DNA from 3 places in the Clostridium fermenticellae genome. Region 2 is predicted to be linked to each of the others. Evidence: a T-box and tRNA genes for the amino acid it is inferred to sense, from the RefSeq annotation. Region 2 holds a T-box; the other regions hold tRNA genes.

Region 1 (4,260 bases), 880 kb from region 2:
TATATTTCATAAAAAGATATATAATAATTATACTTGATAAATAACACAAATGGCAAATTATCCAATTTCATTTTGATTGTTATAAATTTTTTAATTTGTTATAATTACTTATTAGGAAGATTTCAATTATTAATGATTTCAAAGGTGGAATAATATATGAGTACTTTCGTATTTAAAACTAAAAAATCACATTATACTCCTCTAAGCAATATATTTATAGACAAATTTATGCCAAAAGCTCGTGGGGAATTTGTAAAAGTATATATATTAGGTTTAAAATATTGTATCTCAGGTGAACTTGGTGTGAGTGCTGAAATTATTGCTACTAATCTTCATCTCTTAGAGACGGACGTAATAAATGCATGGAATTATTGGAATGATGAAAATGTAGTTAAACTTATTCCAATAGACAATATGGGAAACTATAATGTTGAATTTCTTGATTTAGATGAAACTCCAAAAGAAGATGATAATATAAATCTTTTAGAAGAATTAAATAAAAATTCTACAAAAGACATGCTTCAAGATATAGAAAAATTATTATCAAGACCACTTTCTTCTAAAGAAATGACTATGTATATAAGTTGGTTAAAAGATTTTAACTTTTCACCAGAAATCATATTATTGCTTATTCAATATTGTGTCTCAAAAGGCAAAAATGATTATAGGTACATAGAAAAAATAGCAATCTCATGGTACGATTCCAAAATAAAAAGTGTAGCTGATGCGCAAAATTTTATAAAGAAAAATGAAGATAAATGGATTAAAATAAAAAAGGTATTAAACTACCTTGGAATAAAGGATACAAATATAATGAAACCCCAAGAGAATATGCTAAATAAGTGGATAGAATCCTTTAATTTCTCTTTAGATATCATATTTAAAGCCTGCGAAATATGCTTTGAAAGAATAAATAAGGCTGATTTTAAATATATAGATGCAATACTTGTAAACTGGTATAATGAAGGAATTAAAACATTAGAAGATGTTGATAAAAAAGACAGAAGAAAAAATTTTAGCAAAAATAATCCAAAGTTCAAGCATATAAAAAATAGTTCAGGAACCTTTAATAATTTTGAACAAAGAAATTATAATTTTAACGACTTAGAGAAAAAACTACTAGGGTGGGATAAATAATGATTAAAAAATATCAATTAGAGGTATCTAAAATATATGAGGATATACGTAACTTTGAAAAAAAATCTCTTCATGAAAGAAGAGACCTTATAAAACAAAAGATTCCTCAAATATTTGATATTGAAAAGCAGATAAGCAAACTGTGTTTAAATCTCTCTATGAGTGCTTTAAACAATACAGTGGATAATAAAGATTACTTAAAGTTACTGAGAGAAAAAACAACAAATTTAAGAATAAAAAAATCTGAGCTTTTAGTGAGTAATGGTTATCCAATAGATTTTTTAGATATGCATTACAAATGTTCAAAATGTAATGATACTGGCTTTATAGGTATAAAAAAATGTGACTGCTATAAACAAAAACTCGTAAAATTATACTATGAAAACTCAGACCTGAAAAATTTGCTCACTAAAAATAATTTTGATAAATTTAGCTTTGAACTGTTTTCTGCCCAAAGAAATGATAATGAATATAAAAGTCCCAGAAAAAACATGCAGGAAATAGTATCAAATTGCTGGTCATATATAGAAAATTTTCGAGATTCAAATGAAAATATAATGTTTTTTGGAAATTCAGGTACTGGAAAAACGTTCTTATCAATCTGTATAGCAAAAGAACTATTAGATAAAGGATATTTGGTAGTTTATAGAACCTCAGAAATTTTGCTTCAGGATCTAAAATCTATACGATTCAACAATGATAAAGAACTTGAAGATTTAATATTAAATTGCGATTTACTTATTGTTGATGATCTAGGTTCAGAGCAAATAACCGATTTTTCAAAAACAGAACTATTTAATTTTTTAAATACAAAATTGTTAAAACAGAAAAAAATGCTTATATCAACCAATTGTAGTTTGGAAACTCTATTAAAAAATTATTCAGAAAGAATATCTTCAAGACTTTTAGGAGAATTTACACTACATAAATTTTATGGAGAAGATATACGGATAAAAAAGAATATCCATAATAAAAGAAATCAATAAAAAAGACATTGTACAAAATACAACGTCTTTTTTTGGTGCTGGCAGAAGGCCTCGAACCCTCGACCTACTGATTACAAGTCAGTTGCTCTACCAACTGAGCTATGCCAGCAAAAAAATATGGCGACCTAGAAGGGGATCGAACCCTCGACCTCCGGCGTGACAGGCCGGCACTCTAACCAGCTGAGCCACTAGGCCACACTTTTTTTGATGCATGGTGGGCACAACAGGGCTCGAACCTGTGACCCTCTGCTTGTAAGGCAGATGCTCTCCCAGCTGAGCTATGCGCCCACACATTAATGGTGACCCCTACGGGATTTGAACCCATGATACCACCGTGAAAGGGTGGTGTCTTAACCGCTTGACCAAGGGGCCTTGTTTAAAATATTAAATGGTGCTGGCAGAAGGCCTCGAACCCTCGACCTACTGATTACAAGTCAGTTGCTCTACCAACTGAGCTATGCCAGCAAAAATATGGCGACCTAGAAGGGGATCGAACCCTCGACCTCCGGCGTGACAGGCCGGCACTCTAACCAGCTGAGCCACTAGGCCACACTTTTTTTGATGCATGGTGGGCACAACAGGGCTCGAACCTGTGACCCTCTGCTTGTAAGGCAGATGCTCTCCCAGCTGAGCTATGCGCCCATGCATTAATGGTGACCCCTACGGGATTTGAACCCATGATACCACCGTGAAAGGGTGGTGTCTTAACCGCTTGACCAAGGGGCCTTATCTCTCTAATCAGGTGTTTCTCTCAGCGACCTGACATACACTATAATACAAAATATTATCTAAAGTGTCAACACTTTTTTTAAATTTTTTTCAATACAAATTTAATTCACCCCAGTTATTACCTTATAATTCAATGACTATAGCTGATTTCCTCTACTTATAAATATAGTATTACACAAATGTGATATAATATAAAATGTCACTATTTAAATTTAGACAAAATTTTTATAGTAATTCTAAGTAGAGGTCGTGTTAACATGTTTCATGACATATTAATACTAGGTGGTGGAGCTTCTGGTATAATGTCAGCAATCATCTCAAAGGATATGGGAAAAGATGTGGCTATAATTGAGGGATCACAGAGAATAGGTAATAAAATACTAATGACTGGCAATGGCAGATGCAATATAACAAACAGTGATATATCTCTTGACAGATATCACTGTGAAAGCAAAAATTTTCCTAAATACTCCCTTGAAAATTTTTCTTTGTCTGATACTGAGGATTTCTTTATGAACTTAGGACTTCCTATATCGCTAGCAGACAATAAGAAAATGTACCCATTATCACTCCAGGCTTCTTCTGTTCTTGATATACTGAGAATGGCTTTAGAAGACCGAAGTATACCTGTATACTTAAATAATAAGGTAAAAAATATAGCCACAACTTTAAATGGATTTAAAATTGAGACGAATAGTAATAAATTATTTTCATGCAATAAAATAATTTTATGCTGTGGTGGAAAATCAGCTTCAAACACTGGTTCTGATGGATCCGGATTTACCTTGGCACAGAAGTTAGGTCATAGTATAATTCATCCTCTGCCGGCCCTAGTGCAGCTAAAATTGGCATATAAAAATTTAAAAGCCCTATCTGGTGTAAAATTCAATGGTAATGCGCAGATATTTGTCAATGGAGAACCTCTTAAAAAAGATTTTGGAGAGATACTTTTCACTGACTATGGAATTTCCGGACCACCTATATTACAATTAAGCCGAACAGCTTCCTGTGCACTTTATAAAAATAAATCCGTAAAATTATGTATAGATATGATGCCTAACACACACAGTTCAGTATTAAAAGAATCCTTAGAAAATCACTGGGGTATTTTCAGTTACAGAAGCGTCTTTGATTCTTTTATAGGAATAATAAACAAAAAGATAATACCAATTTTATTAAAAGAAGCATCCATAAAAGATATACATAAACCCTGTTTTGAACTTGGCTGGATGGAAAAACAAAAAATAATCGAACTACTTAAAAACTGGCAATTTACGGTTTCTGGAACAAATGCATTTAAAAATTCGCAAGTCACTGCAGGCGGCGTAAACACAAGTGAAATAAATCCAGTAACACTTGAATCTAAAATAATTAAAAATTTATTTTTTGCGGGGGAAGTGATGGACGT
Region 2 (4,260 bases):
GCAAATTACCATCTTTTAAAGGATCTACGACTTTAAGAGATTCTATTTCATCTATTGATTTAATAGCTGGTTCTTTTAAATATGAAATTCCATATTCAGGATAACCAACTTTAGCACCCATAGCTTCAGCGATTCCTCTAAGACTAGTAGATATACTTACACCATCATGATGAAGTCTATTAAACAAAGCTATCTCTAAATCTGCCATAAGTTCAGCTGAATGATAATAATCTCTGGCTGTGACTCCAATAAAAGGTGCCATAGTAACACCCATATCTGGAACACATACTATTCTGTCGATTTCTTCTCCTTTAGCAAAAGCGGTTGTCCTTTCTTTCGGTGTCATTTCTTCTTTAATCAAATTGAAAACACTTCCCTCTAATTAATAATTTAAACTGTACTTAAATTTACAGCTACTAATGATAGTATTTTAACATTTTATTGATAACTTTTCTACAATTATACCAGAGATTTTAGCACTTAAAAAACTTTTAGGACGTAGTCCTTTGATTGTAAAGATTTATGAGTATTTATCAGAGCTTTAGCACTTAAATTCCAGTGAGAATAAAATTTCCATTGGAATTTAAGTGCTAAATCTCTGTTTTTAGGTAATAAAACTTGTATAAATATAATATTAAGGGTATACTTGTATAGTATTGTATTTACATGGAAGTTTTATACGGAAAGTGAGGGAAACTATTTTGATTAAGTACTTAAAATACTTTTTTATATTTGTAGTTATTTTTGCAGCAGGCCAATTCAGTTTTTGTAATAATACAGTACTAGCTGATAATGTCTCTAGTGTATCCCAAGGGCAGTTAACGTCCACAGATGATAAGGATACTTCTGAAATTGTGGCACAAAATACAGCAAATTCTTTGAAAGCTGAGCAAACTATAACGCAGACTTCGATAGTAAATGCCGGTGATTTAAATAATATACCCTTGAATAAAGTATGGAAAATTAGATTAAGTCAGTCGGTAACATTGATGGCTGCACAAAATAGTGTGAAGATCATAGAAAAAAATAATGGCAATGAGATACCGACGAGTATAACATTAAGTGAAAATGATTTTTGTGTTAATGTAACTCCAGTATCAAAATATAGTCCAAGCAGTGAATACATATTGAGTGTAGATACTAATTTAATATCGAAGCAAAATAAAAGACTTAGAAATCCAGTTAGTTTGAATTTTAAAACTGAAGCATCTAAAACTCCTGTTCAGTCTATAACTGGAATAGATGATATAAGTGTATCTATAAATAAAGGTGACAGTTATACACTTCCTGATACTGTTACTGCTAATATGTCAGATGGAACTAAAATGCAAGTAAGTGTCACTTGGGACAAGTCATTTGATGCCTCTCTTGCAGCAGGAACTTATACATATCAGGGAAGTGTTTCAGGATATAGTAATAAAGTTAAATTAAATTTAACTATTAATAAAAAAGTTATACCACCAACTGTAAAAAATAAAACAGATGCTACCTTTGCATGGATATGGCAGCTTCAGGATCAAGTTGATGAGTATGGAGGTATAAATAATTTTATACTGAGGCTGAAATCGCTTGGAATTAGTAATATTTGTATAAAATACCATGAGGGTTCAGGTACAACTGGCGGAGGCGTGAATTTTAAGAGCGATTTTTTAAAGTATGTTGATGATTTTAAGAAGGCAGGTTTTATAGTTGGGACCTGGGGATATAATTATTTTAATTACCCTGAGGCAGAAGCTGATTTGATAGTAGATGCTTTAGATAATAGTGATTATTATATTTTTGATCCAGAAGTTGATGTAGCAGGAAAAACTGATCAGGCAGAGCAAGTCCTCCAAATTGTGAGAAGCAAAAAACCTAATGCTGTTTTAGGATATTCTTCTTTCCCTATAGCTACATATCATGAAGATATACCGTATTCTGTGTTTAATAAGTATTGTGATTTTGCTGCACCTCAATGTTATTGGGGTGAAATGCAGTGGTCAATGAAAAATGCAGTTGATACTATGCTTGAGTCATATAAAGAACTTGGTTTGGACAAGCCTATATATCCTGTAATACAGACATATAATGTAGACTATAATGATCTTATAGATTATCTTAATTATAAGTTTGATTGTACTGGATTATGGTCAGTTGATAATTGGGATAGTACATTTACGGATTTTCAGTCAAATAGAGGAAGTGGATTCAATAACGGAAGTTGGATGTATGAGAGAGAATAACATAATGAAAATAAGTACTAGCAGTGATTTCAAGGGCTAGTACTTATTTTTTAGTGATTTATAGTGTTTACAAACCTAGGTTTAACTTATGCTCCGGCCGGGATTTCCAAAATACGTCATGTAGGAAATTTCTAGTAAGTCTAAGCTTGCGTTCATATTTGGGATATAATCAAATTCGGTATACTAAAACATTATCACAATTCAATCATAATGACACAAACTAAATAAAAATTATTCTTGACAGTCTGAAATTTAAAGTTATAATATAAATTAATGATTATGAAAATAATATCAGAAACTGTGAAAAAGAGGAGTAAAAGTAATAATCTTTTATAAAGAGAGGGAAGTTTGTTAGCTGGAAGATTTCCTATAAGATTTACTTTGAAGGTAGCTTTGGAGTTTCTCTGCTGAAGTTTTCAAGTAAGCAGAGTCGGTTCTCTTAACCGTTATTTTTATTAAGAGCCTGTATTTATGCAGGAAAAAAGGTGGTAACGCGGCTTTTCGTCCTTTATTTTGGATGAAAGCCTTTTTTATTCATGTGAAAGTTATTCACATTAAATGTGAATTTTTAAATAAAGATAGGAGGTTTAAAAAGTGGAAGAATCAAAGAATATTGCAAAAACATATGATCCGCAGGAATTTGAGGATAGAATTTATAAAAATTGGGAGGAAAAGGGATATTTTACTCCAGAAATTGATAAAAGTAAGAAATCATATACTATAGTTTTGCCGCCGCCAAATATTACAGGAAAACTTCATTTAGGTCATGCACTTGATGATACCATTCAGGATATTTTGATAAGAACAAAGAGAATGCAGGGATATAATGTATTATGGCTTCCTGGAGAGGATCATGCGAGTATAGCAACGGAAGTTAAAGTTGAAAAAGAACTTCTAAAAAAAGGCTTAAAGAAAAAGGAAATGGGAAGGGAAGCTTTTTTAAAGGAAGTTTGGAAATGGTCAGATGAATATAGAGAGAGAATAAGACAACAGGTCAAAAAATTAGGTGCATCTGTTGACTTTACAAGAGAAAGATTTACTATGGATGAAAAGCTTAATAAAGCAGTAAAAACTGTATTTGTAAAGTTATATGACGATGGACTTATATATCAGGGAAATAGGATTATAAATTGGTGTCCGAAATGTCAAACTGCTTTGTCTGATGCCGAAATTGAATATAAAGAAGAAAAAGGACATTTATGGCATATAAAATATCCTTTGGCTCAAAGTAAGAATGAATACATTGAGATAGCAACTACAAGACCTGAAACAATTCTCGGAGATACGGCAGTTGCAGTAAATCCTAAAGATGAAAGATATAAACATCTGGTAGGAAAAACTTTAATTCTTCCATTAGTTAATAGGGAAATACCGGTTATAGAAGATGATTATGTTGATCTTGAATTTGGAACTGGTGCAGTTAAAATAACCCCAGCACATGATCCTAATGATTATGGAGTAGGAAAGAGGCATGATCTTGAAGAAATAATAATTATGAATCCAAATGGAACAATTAAATTCCCGGGAACAAAATATGATGGGCTTGATAGATATGAAGCTAGAAAAGTAATAGTTAAAGATTTAGAAGAACAGGGATTCATGGTAAGTGTTGAGGAATTAAACCATAATGTGGGATGTCATGACAGATGCGGGAGTGTAGTTGAGCCGATGATTTCAAAACAGTGGTTTGTTAAGATGGAATCACTTGCAAAACCAGCTGTGGATGTTGTAAAAAATAAAAGAGTTAAATTTGTGCCAGAGAGATTTGATAAGACATATTTCAATTGGATGGAAAATATAAAGGATTGGTGCATATCGAGGCAACTTTGGTGGGGACACAGGATTCCAGTATGGTATTGCAAGGATTGTGGGGAGACTATTGTATCAGTAGATACACCACATGAATGTACAAAATGTAAGAGTACTAATTTAGAACAAGATAAGGATGTACTCGATACCTGGTTCAGTTCAGCACTTTGGCCTTTTTCTACACTTGGATGGCCTGATAAAACTCCAGATTTAGAGCATTTTTATCCTA
Region 3 (4,260 bases), 630 kb from region 2:
AAGAGGAAGAAACTTGGTTACAGGTCTTCCCAAAAATGTTGTTGTGTCGTCTGATGAAATGAGAGAGGCTCTAAAAGATGCAGTTAATGCAATATCAGAAACTGCTCACGCTGTGTTAGAAAGAACTCCTCCAGAACTTGCAGCGGATATAGCTGAAAAGGGAATAGTTATGACAGGAGGAGGAGCTTTGCTAAGTGGTTTGGACACTCTGATAGAAGATTCAACTAAAGTACCAGTACAAGTGGCAGAAGAAGCCGTATCTTGTGTGGCTTTGGGAACTGGGAAGGTGCTGGAATATTTAGATAAGATGGAAGTTACATTTATAGGTGACGATATAACTCTAATAGATTAAAAGAAAAGTAAAATTCTTATATAAGAATTTTACTTTTTTTATAATGAGGATTTAGTATTATCGTAAAGATAGTATGAGTGTATAACAGAATGATATATCTCTTTAGCTATATTTAGAACTAAGTTTAGGCGTATAGTATTATTGTTGAATATTTTAGTATTGTAATTAGAACCAACTATTCCTATAATTGATGCGTCTCCAATTTCTGGTAGAGTTTTTCCTATGCCTTTTCCGGGATGAATAGGATAATCACGAGCTTGAATTTCTCCCATGCTTGATTCATCACCAAGGCATGCATCAATACCTATTATGTTATTGTAGGGATGAAGGGATTTGATTTTACTAAGCTTTTTTTGAATGTTTAGAGCATGTATAGGTTTTTCAATGGTACCATATACAGGTAAAGGGAAAGAACTAAATTTTAATAATGTGCCGACTAGTGGACCTAAGCAGTCGCCTATACATTTATCAGTTCCAACACATACTATTATTGAATTTTTGTTTATATAATCTTTTAGAAAGTCGGCTATTTTGTAATAACATAATGGATTTTTGTAACTAGATCTCACTTCATTCACAAACATACCTCCTGATAGATAATTCATCACTTATTTATATGATTTTAACAGTTTAAATATTATAAATATTGAATAAAAAATATTTATATGACGATAATGTGTAAATGACACGGAGGGATTAATATGAATAAAAAGATATTATCATTGATTATAATTTTGTGTACTATAATATCTGTGTTTATAATAAGACATACACCAAAGATAGATATCAATAATAATTTTATAAGTAATAGAATTAAAGTATTTTATTATAATCATCACAAACAGAAAGATGATGAAGGTAATAAAATGCAAAAATATTCATACCTCTTTACGGATACATCTTTTTTAAAAATGGGTGATGATTTTAAAAAAGGTAAATTGGATGAATTAGGACAAAAACTTGAAAGTGATAAGAAGGAGTTTTTTAAAGAGAATACTAAGAATATCAATATAGCAAATTTGTCAGATGTAAGTGACCTTTCAGCAAATCAGTTATCAAATAATAATGAGAGCAGTAAGTCTATTTCACATTCAAAGGTACAACAGAAATTAACTAATATTGACAAAGAAAAATTGCTTGCAATATCCGATAAATTATCAGCAATTGACTATGAGAAAGCCAGGAAATTGATTAATAGTAGTAAAATTAGTGATAATATAGAAGCTGTAAAATTATTAAAACAAAGATTATCTGATAGCGATTATGAGGAAATTAAGAATATATATGAAAAATTAAATATGTAATTTGAGGTACATATATGCAATATAGAGTAAATTAACGTAAGGTAGAGAAATTATAATATATTATCAAATAAATAGGACAATACACAGTTGAATTTGAAATCACAACAGAGTATACTGTTTGTTGTTGACGTTAGTGAAATTGAATAGTTTAAATGGTTTATATGCTGGCATAGCTCAGTTGGTAGAGCAACTGACTTGTAATCAGTAGGTCGAGGGTTCGAAGCCTTCTGCCAGCACCATATGTGGAGGAATTCCCGAGCGGCCAAAGGGGGCAGACTGTAAATCTGTTGTCATTCGACTTCGATGGTTCGAATCCATCTTCCTCCACCATAGAACTAGGGCGCATAGCTCAGCTGGGAGAGCATCTGCCTTACAAGCAGAGGGTCACAGGTTCGAGCCCTGTTGTGCCCACCACTATTGTTTTTATTAAAGAATAGTACAAAAAGATATTGTATTGTTAATTATGGAGGAATTCCCGAGCGGCCAAAGGGGGCAGACTGTAAATCTGTTGTCATTCGACTTCGATGGTTCGAATCCATCTTCCTCCACCATAAAGACACTAAATGTGTTTTATTTTTGTATAATCATTAAATATTTAACTCTTATCAAGAGAGGCGGAGGGAAATGGCCCGATGAAACCCGGCAACCAGCGTATAGGCTAAGGTGCCAATTCCTGCAGTATTATAAATCTGCAAGATAAGAGAGTTGTTAAGTAATTTAACCTCTTCTTATTGAAGAGGTTTTTTATTTTCTATGAAATTGGAGGGATGATTTAAAATGAAAAGACTATTTACATCTGAATCAGTTACAGAAGGACATCCAGATAAAATGTGTGATCAAATTTCAGATGCTATTCTCGATGCTATATTGGAAAAGGACCCTAATGGTAGAGTTGCTTGTGAAACAGCGACAACTACGGGGATGATTTTAGTAATGGGGGAAATATCAACTGATTGTTATATAGATATTCCAAAGGTTGTAAGAAAAACTGTAAAAGAGATAGGATACACTAGGGCAAAATTTGGATTTGACTGTTCAACATGCTCTGTAATAACATCGATTGATGAACAGTCATCAGATATAGCACTTGGCGTTGATGAATCATTGGAAGCTAAAAAGGGTAAAATGGATAAAATAGAGGCTATAGGAGCTGGAGATCAGGGAATGATGTTTGGGTTTGCAACAAATGAGACTCCAGAATATATGCCAATGCCCATTTCTTTGGCTCATAAGCTTTCAAGAAAGTTAGCTGAAGTTAGAAAAAATGGTATTTTAAATTATTTGCGACCAGATGGAAAAACACAGGTTACTGTTGAATATGATGATGATAAGCCTGTTAGAATAGATACAATAGTTGTATCAGCTCAACATGATCCTGATGTTTCACATGATCAGATAGAAAAAGATATTATAGAGAAAGTTATAAAGCCTGTTATATCACCTGAATTTTTAGATTGCAATACTAAGTATTTTATAAATCCAACTGGAAGATTTGTAGTTGGGGGTCCGCAGGGTGATTCAGGACTTACAGGTAGAAAGATAATAGTTGATACTTATGGTGGATATGGAAGACACGGCGGTGGTGCTTTTTCAGGAAAGGATCCAACTAAAGTCGATAGATCAGCTGCTTATGCAGCTAGATGGGTAGCTAAAAACTTGGTTGCTGCCGGAGTTGCTGATAAGCTGGAAATACAGCTTGCATATGCAATAGGAGTTGCACAGCCAGTTTCCATAACTGTTGATACATTTGGTACATCAAAAATACCAGAAGATAAAATTGTTGATATAGTTGAAAAGGTATTTGATTTGAGACCTGCAGCTATAATAAAAGAATTAAATTTGAGAAGACCTATATATAAACAAGTTGCTGCTTATGGTCATTTTGGAAGAACTGATATAGATTTACCTTGGGAAAAGTTAGATAAAGTTGCCCAGATAAGAAGATATATCTAATATAATTTTTGAGTTTGAAGAGGATTTAGTCTGATAGAAAATCTATTAGGCTAAATCCTTTAATAATATATATTATATTTACATAATTTAATGATATAATTATTGATAAATAAATAATACATTTAGGAGAGATTGTATGCAGGAGTTACAAGGTAATATTGACAGCATACTTTTTCAAAGTAACAAAGATGGATATGTAGTTGCAAAATTTAAAGAAAAAGTTAAATGTCGATGTATCACAATAGTTGGATATATACCATATATTACAGAGGGTGAGAGTTTAAAACTAAATGGAGAATGGATTACTCATCCGCACTTTGGAAGGCAGTTTAAAGTTGAGACATGTGAACAAATTGTCCCGGATTCTAAACTTGGTATTGAAAGATATCTTTCATCTGGGGTTATATCAGGTATAGGCCCGGTAACGGCAAGAAAGATTGTTGAAAAGTTCGGAGAAAACACTTTAGAAGTTTTGGATAGTGATATAGGAAAACTTCGCGAAATAGAAGGGATAGGAGAGAAGAAAATACAATTAATATGCAATTCCTATTCTAAACAAAATGAAATTAGAAATCTTATAATTTTTTTCCAAAATTATGGGATCAAGGTCAATCAGTGTGTCAAAATACACAAACAATTTGGAAATGATTC

What was found. The T-box of region 2 lies ahead of D4Z93_RS04130 (valine--tRNA ligase). A T-box ahead of a tRNA ligase gene usually reads a tRNA of that ligase, here a tRNA-Val.
Region 1: it has a tRNA-Val gene. The T-box ahead of D4Z93_RS04130 (valine--tRNA ligase) is inferred to sense a tRNA for this amino acid. The anticodon was not compared.
Region 3: it has a tRNA-Val gene. The T-box ahead of D4Z93_RS04130 (valine--tRNA ligase) is inferred to sense a tRNA for this amino acid. The anticodon was not compared.

What each region holds. Positions count from the first base shown of each region.
Region 1 covers NZ_CP032416.1:2,768,650-2,772,909, forward strand. The annotation lists gene D4Z93_RS12790 (DnaD domain protein) at 157-1,137, shown strand; gene D4Z93_RS12795 (ATP-binding protein) at 1,137-2,123, shown strand; tRNA gene D4Z93_RS12800 (tRNA-Thr) at 2,157-2,232, opposite strand; tRNA gene D4Z93_RS12805 (tRNA-Asp) at 2,242-2,318, opposite strand; tRNA gene D4Z93_RS12810 (tRNA-Val) at 2,336-2,411, opposite strand; tRNA gene D4Z93_RS12815 (tRNA-Glu) at 2,421-2,495, opposite strand; tRNA gene D4Z93_RS12820 (tRNA-Thr) at 2,513-2,588, opposite strand; tRNA gene D4Z93_RS12825 (tRNA-Asp) at 2,596-2,672, opposite strand; tRNA gene D4Z93_RS12830 (tRNA-Val) at 2,690-2,765, opposite strand; tRNA gene D4Z93_RS12835 (tRNA-Glu) at 2,775-2,849, opposite strand; gene D4Z93_RS12840 (BaiN/RdsA family NAD(P)/FAD-dependent oxidoreductase) at 3,110-4,260, shown strand, end outside.
Region 2 covers NZ_CP032416.1:831,012-835,271, forward strand. The annotation lists gene D4Z93_RS04120 (uroporphyrinogen decarboxylase family protein) at 1-361, opposite strand, end outside; gene D4Z93_RS04125 (Ig-like domain-containing protein) at 702-2,222, shown strand; T-box leader at 2,514-2,734, shown strand; gene D4Z93_RS04130 (valine--tRNA ligase) at 2,817-4,260, shown strand, end outside.
Region 3 covers NZ_CP032416.1:205,281-209,540, forward strand. The annotation lists gene mreB (rod shape-determining protein) at 1-352, shown strand, start outside; gene yyaC (spore protease YyaC) at 391-930, opposite strand; gene D4Z93_RS01000 (hypothetical protein) at 1,054-1,656, shown strand; tRNA gene D4Z93_RS01005 (tRNA-Thr) at 1,820-1,895, shown strand; tRNA gene D4Z93_RS01010 (tRNA-Tyr) at 1,901-1,986, shown strand; tRNA gene D4Z93_RS01015 (tRNA-Val) at 1,995-2,070, shown strand; tRNA gene D4Z93_RS01020 (tRNA-Tyr) at 2,122-2,207, shown strand; SAM riboswitch class I at 2,256-2,359, shown strand; gene metK (methionine adenosyltransferase) at 2,434-3,609, shown strand; gene recD2 (SF1B family DNA helicase RecD2) at 3,746-4,260, shown strand, end outside.